3 regions of the Ruoffia sp. FAM 26254 genome follow, and region 3 is predicted to be linked to each of the others. Evidence: riboswitches for the same ligand, from Rfam matches in the RefSeq annotation. Region 3 holds a riboswitch; each other region holds the start of a gene.
The links. A riboswitch is a leader RNA that binds a small molecule or an ion and turns the genes downstream of it on or off. The one in region 3 is predicted to bind thiamine pyrophosphate.
Positions count from the first base shown of each region.

Region 1: linked by a shared signal. The riboswitch ahead of ACEN3Z_RS10455 (hypothetical protein) and the one ahead of thiW (energy coupling factor transporter S component ThiW) in region 3 are both predicted to bind thiamine pyrophosphate.
Region 2: linked by a shared signal. The riboswitch ahead of ACEN3Z_RS09920 (thiamine-binding protein) and the one ahead of thiW (energy coupling factor transporter S component ThiW) in region 3 are both predicted to bind thiamine pyrophosphate.

Region 1 is NZ_JBGQQY010000058.1:7,946-11,228, reverse strand. It holds gene ACEN3Z_RS10465 (SAM-dependent chlorinase/fluorinase) at 1-261, shown strand, start outside; gene ACEN3Z_RS10460 (hypothetical protein) at 414-572, shown strand; TPP riboswitch at 1,606-1,716, shown strand; gene ACEN3Z_RS10455 (hypothetical protein) at 1,800-2,849, shown strand; gene ACEN3Z_RS10450 (acyl-CoA reductase) at 2,836-3,283, shown strand, end outside.
Region 2 is NZ_JBGQQY010000050.1:11,336-14,618, forward strand. It holds gene ACEN3Z_RS09910 (MerR family transcriptional regulator) at 1-75, shown strand, start outside; gene glnA (type I glutamate--ammonia ligase) at 103-1,446, shown strand; TPP riboswitch at 1,556-1,652, shown strand; gene ACEN3Z_RS09920 (thiamine-binding protein) at 1,761-2,057, shown strand; gene ACEN3Z_RS09925 (ABC transporter permease) at 2,026-2,814, shown strand; gene ACEN3Z_RS09930 (ABC transporter substrate-binding protein) at 2,816-3,283, shown strand, end outside.
Region 3 is NZ_JBGQQY010000008.1:28,865-32,147, reverse strand. It holds gene thiE (thiamine phosphate synthase) at 1-504, opposite strand, end outside; gene thiM (hydroxyethylthiazole kinase) at 494-1,315, opposite strand; gene thiW (energy coupling factor transporter S component ThiW) at 1,302-1,832, opposite strand; TPP riboswitch at 1,909-2,011, opposite strand; gene ACEN3Z_RS03475 (LysM peptidoglycan-binding domain-containing protein) at 2,240-3,283, shown strand, end outside.

The DNA.
Region 1 (3,283 bases), on a different contig from region 3:
CAAAGTGTAACCTATATTGTTGCACCCGTAGTTACAATTAGTCATCTTACGCTTGGGAACGAACTGTATCATATTAATAATGCGTCATATTGTCTATTACAAAGAGCTACTTATTGGCCAGCTAAGACAGTATTTGTCTCTGTAGTAGATCCTGCAGCAGTGGTGAAGACAATAAAACTTATCAATTGTGTGGGTCAAGAACATCACTATATAACGATTATTGTTGAATACCGCTGCTTACAGATGTTCATCACATTTTAGTTATAGCTGAAGGAAGACTTACCTCTGATCCGCCCTCACAGAGTTAGTAAATAAGTAACTTATTTACTGAGATTGGTATTTGAGAACCTTTATATCTAACTGTTAAGAAGTATGCTGGCCTGTATATGTAATCCTATGCTACACTCAGAACGTTGAAGCAAGTTGATATATCCGAATTAGACATTCAACAGATGGACCGGTGGGCAAGTACCTTTATAGAATTTGTAAAAAAGCCACATGACAACAATATACTACAAGTGGAACAAGTAGACTTTAACTCTGACAAAGAAAATGATAGACCAATTTTATGAATATTTTAAGATCTAATGGGGTTGCTAAGGCAACTTTAGCAAGATGATTGGTTTTATTATACCTGATGCTGACCGAATTATTGCGGATAACTATGCACTATAATTGTAAAACATTAGTTGGGTTAGCCCCGTTTTTGACCAATAAAGGATAGTTTTTAATTCATTTAATTTAGCAGCGGATGGTTACTATTTGTGACCGTCCTTTTTTACAGCTGTAAAGTTAGGAACGCACATAATCCCATTTATGATATCAAATTAAAGCAATAAGATTGGATGCGCTTATGATTCTATAAGGAGTGAAACTTATGATAATTGAGTACCATTACATTTTACTTCCAGTTGAAGGATCACAACAATCAATTGATTCATTTAAACGGAGGATATCAGAAGGGTAAACAAATAGTAAGCTATACTTTGTTCATGTACTAAAGGAAGATAGTGATGATATTCTTGTTTTACAAAGAGAGTCGTTGTTAAACTCACTAGAAGATTATGTAAATAATGAGGGCGTTAGTCTGCATAAAGAGATACTCTATGGAGATCTAAGAACACAAATTGCTGTTGTTTCAGTTGATCGATGGTCCATTGATTTGGTTGTTATGAGGCAATATATCATTGAACAGATGCAAAACCGCATGATAAAGGGTCAGCAATTAAAAGTGAGAAAAGCTAGAAAATAAAACATCATTTTATTTTTCATATCCCGTTTAGAAAGCATGAGTTAGCGACCATAAACGTTGGCTTTAATAATTTAGTATTTATTATAGTTTTTCAATTCTCATTGGCACTTCATCTAAGTAACGAAATGATTTTTACATTTCATACAATCCTTTAATGAAATGCCCGTTGTTATTTTTTTACTTTTAAAGGTACGTACATTCAGGTTTTGTAAAGGACGTGTTATTTGTTATCAACCAATAGACGATTACAAGTAGAAGTAAGTTTACATATCAAGGTACTCAATATTTATTGACAAGCAGAAAACTTTGGCTTATTCTTAAGCGAGAACAAATGATTAATACAATTAAATAGCGATTCCATGTAGGGGGACCAGTATTGCTGGTTGAGATATTATCCGTGAAGATAATGACCCTTAGAACCTGATCTAGTTGACACTAGCGTAGGGAACATATAACGATTATGAAGAACAGTAAATAATACGTATGTGCACCCTAGAATCAGTCTAGGGTGCTTTTTTTGTGTCAATATTAAGGAGAAAGAGAAAATATGAAAACAATAATCCAAGAATTTATTTGTAATCCAGAAGAGTATAAAAGTTTCGATGAAGTAGCCATACAATTGTTCAGGTATCTTTACCAAAATAATCTGGCATATCAACAATATTGTCGAAAAAAAGGGATCGGTCTTAAGCAAGTTAGACATTGGAAGGACATTCCAAGTGTATCGACAGAGGCATTTAAGTCCAGCTTTTTAAGTGTAACTCCTGAAGAGGAATGCTCATATGTTTTTATGACGAGTGGAACTACGAATGGCAATAAAGGAAAGCATTATCACCGTGATCTAGACGTCTATGATCTATCAGCGAAAGAAAGTTTTAAAAATTTTGTAAGTGCAAAGAAATATCCCATGGCAATTTTATTTCCAGATGAAAAAAATATGCCTCATTCTTCTTTAAGCCATTATTTATCGCTATTAAAAGCTGATGGAACGAAAGATTCCGCACATTTTGTGTCAAAAGATGGGTTAGAGTTAGAAAAATTGATTGAATGGACTCAAAAACATGAGCATACGCCCGTAATGATTTTGGGTGCGAGTTACAATTATGTTCATTTACTTGATAGTTTAGAAGACAAAAATAAATCGATTCATTTGCATGAGGATAGCTTAATTTTTGATACAGGTGGATTTAAGAATTTCTCAAGGTCTTATTCAGAAAATGATTTCTATAAATTATTAAAAGATAGGTTTAAAGTCAAGACAAAAATAGTAAATATGTATGGGATGACAGAATTATCTTCGCAATACTATTCGAAGATTGAATTGGGTGGAAAGAATATAAAGCGAGGACCACATTGGATTCGTTTTAAAATTATTGATCCAATCACTGAGCAAGAAGTTCCTAAAGGAGAAATTGGCTTATTAGTACATGTTGATTTAGCCAATATCAACTCTGTACCAGCTATTCAAACAGGGGACTTAGCTATTGAAAGAGAGGGTGGCTTTGAATTAGTAGGAAGGCAACCATTGATTGAATCACGAGGTTGTTCATTATCTGCGCAACAATGGATAGAGGAGTATCAAAATGGTTCAAATTGAAAAAAGTGGTTATTTACCACCGATGGCAAAAGATTTAAAGATTAAGAATCGACAGATTGATTTTCAGGATGTATCAATTTCAGTGCCACATCCTGATGAAGATCAATTGAAAATTTTATCACAGCGAATGAAATCGGTAGGAAATCACTTGACTACAAATGAAATTATCACAGCAATTACTAAGGCGGTCGCAGTGTTATTAGATCGAAAACATCCTTTACGTCGTAAACTAGAAAAACTTCTGCCACTAATTACTGGCTTTAATCACGAAACGATTCGATTAAGTCTGACTCATTCACTGAAGACTTTTAGAGAACATGAATTGATGCGTTGGTTATCTGTGAATTTTGAAAATCCTCTAATCCTTGATCAATTTATAGCAAGTTCTCATGGGGGATTTACCAAGGCTGTTGGACCAAAATTAACGGTACATA
Region 2 (3,283 bases), on a different contig from region 3:
TCAGTACCTCTAACTGACCAAGATGTGCGACGTATCTTAAGGGATGAACTAGATTTTCAATCTAGATTCGAATAACCTATTAAAAGAGAGGATTTTGAAGCAATGACAAAATGGACGAAAGATCGTATTATTGCTGATGCGCATGAGAATAACGTACACTTTATACGATTAATGTTTACGGATATTAGAGGAACAATTAAGAATGTTGAAATTCCTTTAACACAGTTAGAAAAGGCATTAGAAAATAATATGACATTTGATGGTTCATCAATTGAAGGATTTGTACGTATTGAAGAAAGTGATATGTATTTAATTCCTGATTACGACTCTTGGATGATTTTTAACTGGGATGTTCCCTCAGATGGTGGACGCATTGCTTGTTTAATCTGTGATGTAGATACAACAAAACGAGAGTCTTTCTTAGGTGACCCTCGTGGGAATTTAAGACGAGTGTTAGATAAGATGGAAGATTTAGGTTTTTCTTCGTTCAACTTAGGCCCAGAACCTGAATTTTTCTTATTAAAACTGGATGAAGATGGTCGACCAACGATGGACTTAAATGATGATGGTGGCTACTTTGACTTTGCGCCAACGGATTTAGGAGAAAACTGTCGACGTGATATTGTGCTTGAATTAGAGCGTTTAGATTTTGAAATCGAAGCGAGTCATCACGAAGTTGCACCAGGGCAACATGAGATTGATTGGAAATATAATGATGCGATTCGCGCATGTGATAAAATTCAATTGTTTAAATTGATTGTTAAAACAGTGGCTCGTCGTCATAATTTATATGCGACGTTCATGCCTAAGCCTATTTATGGTGAGAGTGGTTCTGGAATGCACTTTAATGTATCTTTATTCGATAAAGATGGGAAGAATGCTTTCTATGATGAATCAACTCCAGATCAATTATCTAAGAATGCTCATTACTTTATCGGTGGTTTAATTAAGCATGCGAGTGCTTATACAGCTATTTGTAATCCATTAGTAAATTCTTACAAACGATTAGTTGAAGGATACGAAGCACCAGTATATATTGCTTGGAGTGAGAGAAATCGTTCTCCGCTTATTCGTATTCCATCATCTCGTGGTAATTCAACTCGTGTTGAGTTAAGAAGTGTGGATCCTTCTGCCAACCCATACTTAGCCTTAGCAGTTATCTTGCAAGCTGGTTTAGATGGAATTGAGAACAAGATTGAACCACCTATGCCAATTGACCGTAATATTTATACGATGACTCCAGAAGAGCGTATGGCTGAAGGTGTCATTGACCTGCCATCATCACTTAGCGAAGCCATTGCTGAATTTGAAGCCAGCCCAATCATGAGAGATGCTCTAGGTCCACATATTTCAGGTAACTTTATTGTTGAGAAAACAATGGAATTTGAGTCATATAAAAAACAAGTGACACAATGGGAATTAGATAAATATTTAATGATGTATTAAGCTGTTACAACCAGCTCGAAGATTGCCATTTTATTGGGTTCTTCGAGCTTTTTTGATACAAAAATTTGAATCCTGTTGCACATTGCTTATGAATATGCTAAGCTTTCTACTATAACACAAGGGGTGCTTCGGCTGAGATGGGATTACCTGAACTCTATGAACCTGAATGAGTTAAGACTCGCGTAGGGATGTGAATAAGTAAAGTTTATGTATATTGGTGCAGTATGCTTTTTGTACGAATATACCTTTATCAATATCACTCAACCTACCTTGACTCAGACACTTTGTGTTGTGAATATGAGGGAGGTTTTTTTTTGGTTAATTGTAGTATTGCTTTACAAATTTTACCGCTAGGTGCAACACAAGAAGCGACACTTGAAGTGGTTGATTCTGTCATTGCTTTTATAGCATCAAAGACGGATAACTATGAAGTGGCGGCGTTTGAGACAACGATTCAAGGTGATTATGATACTTTGATGCCTATCTTAAAAGAGGCGATCGAAATCGCTTCTCAAACACACCACAAAATTTTTACTAACGTCAAAATTAGTTATGATGCGAAAGGGTCAGTGTTAACGATTGAAGATAAAACTACAAAACATCGCCACTAAATATGCTTCATGGATCCTAGGTCTGGGGCTATTACTGCTTTGGGAAGTGGCTGCTAGAGTTGGTTGGTTACCTGAGTTTATTATTCCCGCACCAAGTGATGTCCTAATCGCTTTGTGGCAAGACCGAGAGAATTTATGGATGAACAGCCGGGTGACACTGATTCAAGCGTTTATTGGTCTCGCTATAGGAATTTTCCTCGCTTTCTTTTTAGCGATTATTATGGATGTGATTCCTTGGTTGAACCGAGCCTTATATCCAATGTTGGTGGTTACACAAACCATTCCAACTGTAGCAATTGCACCGATATTAGTGCTTTGGCTAGGTTATGACATGACACCAAAGATTGTTTTAGTCATTTTAACGACATTATTTCCCATTATTATTAGTATACTGAACGGCTTTGCTAACGCGGATAAGGATGCGATTCAATTACTCCAATTAATGGGAGCAAATCGTTGGCAGATATTACGTCATGTGAAGTTACCGTTGAGTATGTCATTTTTCTTAAGTGGCTTGAAGGTCAGTGTGTCTTACGCTTTTGTGAGTTCGGTTGTCGCTGAGTGGCTTGGTGGCTTTGAAGGTTTAGGGGTTTATATGATTCAAACCAAACGTGCCTTTAGCTATGACAAGATGTTTGCGGTCATTGTTTTAATTTCGTTATTAAGTCTGTTCTTTATGGGTGTTGTATCTTATATTGAAAAATATTTAACACCTTGGCGTTTTAATCAAAAAAAGAAAATCAGAGGAGAAGAATAATATGATGAATTATTTCAAGAAAATGCTTGTTGCTTTAATCGTCAGTATGTCAGTATTAATTCCTATGAGTGCATCGGCTCAAGCCAGTCAGATAGAGTTTATTTTAGATTGGGTACCGAATACAAATCATACTGGATTATATGTTGCTTTAGAAAAAGGGTATTTTGAAGAAGCGGGCGTGGAAGTAACGATTCGCCGTCCACCAGAAGGCAGTACGACTGAATTAGTAGGTTTGGGTCAAGCTCAATTTGGCATTAGTTTCCAAGATTCTTTAGCTACACGTCTAGCAGGAGGTTTACCTGTAACAGCTGTCGCAACAATTATCGAACATAATACAAGTGGTATTATTGCTAGAGAAGACAGCCAAATTACAAAACCGGTGGAGATGGAAGGTCATACTTACGGAACATGGAATGATCCCATTGAACTGGGAATGTTAGAGCATATTATTAATAACGAAGGCGGCGAT
Region 3 (3,283 bases):
AACGCCACCAATAGCAACAACGGGAATGTTTACTGATTGACAAATGGCTTTAAGTGTTTCAATTGAAACGGGCTCAGTATCAGTCTTTGTTTGAGTGGGAAACATAGCTCCAACGCCGATGTAATCAGCACCATGCTCTTGAGCGGCTAAAGCATGTTCAACCGTTCGGCAAGATACACCGAGTAACTTATTTGGGCCTAATTTTTCGCGGACTTGACTGGCTTGCATATCGTTTTGACCTACGTGAACGCCATCAGCATCAGCTTCAAGGGCAATATCCACGCGATCATTGATAATTAATGGGACATTGTAAGACTGACATAAAGGTTTTAATCGTTTAGCTTGTTCAAGAAACTCTGCTTCAGAAAGAGTCTTTTCTCGAAGCTGTAAAATCGTTGCGCCCCCCTCGAGAGCTTCTTTGACATGGTCTTCTAAGGTAGCCCCATTTAACCAAGTGCGGTCTGTAATGGCATATAAGGTGAGTTGTTCAGGTTTAATTGACATGTTTACGGCCTCCTGATTCGTGAATCGTCACGGTATGTTGAATTTTGGTAATTTGTTCAATTTGACTAGCATAATCGAAGAGTTGTCTGTGTGCTTGACCCAAACCTGCGGAACTTTCTTTAACCAGTTTACCTATGACTTTCCAACTATAGGAAGCGCTAAGCGCAGCTGTTAGCGGGTCAGTCACATCGGATAGAGCGCCACATAGGACAGAAAGCATATCACCTGTTCCGGTAACTTTGGTGAGAATTGAGCTACCTCCTTCGATTAAGTAAGAGTGAGTACCGTTGGTAACAAAGTCATCTTTTCCAGTCATCAAGACAACACAATCCAACTGTTGGGCTAAGACGACGGCATCTGATTGTCCATCATCAGAATGGGATTGAGCGAAACTATCAACGCCTCGTGCTTGGCTTTTAGACCCTAACAAACTTTGGACTTCTCCAACATTGGCTCTAATAATGGTTGGTTGAACTTCTTTTAAAAGTTGTGTGACTTTTTCTTTTCGATAAAGGCTCGCCCCAATGCCGACGGGATCGACAATCACAGGATGGGCATATTTATTTGCATATACGCCGGCTTTGGTACAAGTAGCGTATTTTGAATCATTGGGTGTGCCTAAGTTTAAAACTGTTGCTTGACTAATTCGGGTAATATCTTCCATCTCTTGGATGGCGCTCGCCATGATTGGGCTTGCCCCCACAGCAAGGAGTAAGTTAGCACAGTCATTGGCACTAACTAGATTACTAATCGTATGCACAAGTGGATGGGCTTCTCGAACTTTTCCCCATAAATGATTAATCTCTATCATTTGATCGGTCACTTCTTTCTAGCCAGGTGAGGCGATTATTTCGTTTAAGTATGTTAATAATTCCAACGGCAATGATTGTTCCAGTAATCGTGGAAATAAGAAAAGGAATTACGTAAGCGTAAAAGGCTAGCGTTCCAACACTTTCTCCTAAAAATAAAATCGCGAGTGGCCATGCGACAAGCCCACCTAGAATTCCGGTTCCAACTATTTCACCCAGGCTAGTGAGAAAAAGATTCTTTGTTTTGCTAAAGATGATGCCACATAAAAAGGCACCAATCATGCTTCCGGGAAAGGCCATAATCGTACCTAAACCGAATAAATTTCGTAATAGACTAGCAATAAAAGCGACAGCAACGCCATAACTAGGTCCTAAAAGCACTGCGCAAATCATATTAATAATATGTTGAATCGGTGACGCTCGCGAGCCTAGAATTGGGAAAGAAATTAAGCTTCCAATGACGGCTAGTCCAGATAGGATACCAGCTAAGACAAGTTTTTGTGTTTTTAATGTTTTCAAATTCTCACTCCTCTAAATTTATTTAAATAGACAAAAAGGCAGAGATATCCAGTATAGGTCATCTCCGCCAATCGCTTTTAAGGCAAATTATGATCCCTACACTGCAAGCAGCCAGGTTCAGCGGGTCGAATATTACATTCCTCTCAGCTCTACTTTCAAAAGCTCCCCGTATTTTTAATGTTGTAATCTATGGAGTATTGTACAACAGTGTAAGGTTGGTTGCAAACGTATGCAAACAAAAAGCTATTAGAATAGGGTCAATTGTTACAATCAAATGTACACGCAAATGTTATGTTACAGACAAAATACAGTTCATTTAAATGGCTGAAATGTCATTGGCTTCCAGAATTGACTATGCTAAAGTAGTTCATGTCAAAAAAATAAATTAAAAAAAGGTGAACTTATATATGAACTTTAAAAAGAAATTATGGCTTGGATCATCAATCTTAGCATTGATGTCACATGGCCCAATCGCAATGGCGATTGATTCAGATATTACATGGCAAGCTCGCCAGTTAGAAGAAGTGCTTGAAGAAATCGTTGTGACTGAAGAAAATGAATTATCTTATACAGTAAAATACGGAGATACATTGAGTGTCATTTCTGAAGCGATGAATATTGAATCACGTTATTTAGCAGAAATTAATAATATTGAAGATGTTGACTTAATCTTCCCTGAGACAGTTTTAACAGCTCAATATGATGCGAATGACCGCGCAAGCAACTTAACAGTTGATGCACCAAATGGAGATACTTTAGAAGTAAGTATTCCAGTCAACTTATCAGATATTCCAGAAGTAGAAGAAGTTGCTCCAGAAGCAATGCCTGAAGCTGAAACAGAAACAGAAGTTGTTGAAGAAGTTATTGTTCCTGAAGAAACAGTTTCAGAAACAGAAACGGAATCATCAGCAGGTGGTGCTGCACCATCAAATACAATTATTGAAGAAGTTCCAGCATGGGTAGAAGAAGAGCCAGCGGTAGAAGCGCTGGTTGAAGAAGCACCTGTTGAAACAGAAGTTGTTGAAGAAGCTCCAGTTGTCGAAGCGGCCGCTTATACAGAAGCACCAGCGACAGAAGTTCCAGCTGAAACGGCACCTGTTTACGAAGAACCTGTTTACGAAGAACCTGTTTACGGAGAAGTACCAGTAGAAGAAGTACCAGTAGAAGAAGCTCCAATTGAGGAAACGCCTATCGAAGCGGCTCCTGTAGAGGAAGTCCCAGTTGAGGCACCTGTTTATGAAGAGCCAACTTACGAAACTGATTTAACTGTTGACGAAAACAGTCAAGCTTGGGAACCAGTAGAAGAAGAAACACCAGTAGTTGACGAACCAGTATACGAAGAACCTGAAGAACCAGTCTATGAAGAGCCTGTTTACGAGGAGCCTGTTTATGAAGAACCAGCAACAGACCCGGCAGCTAACCCTGAAAACGCTGGCTTACAACCACATGTA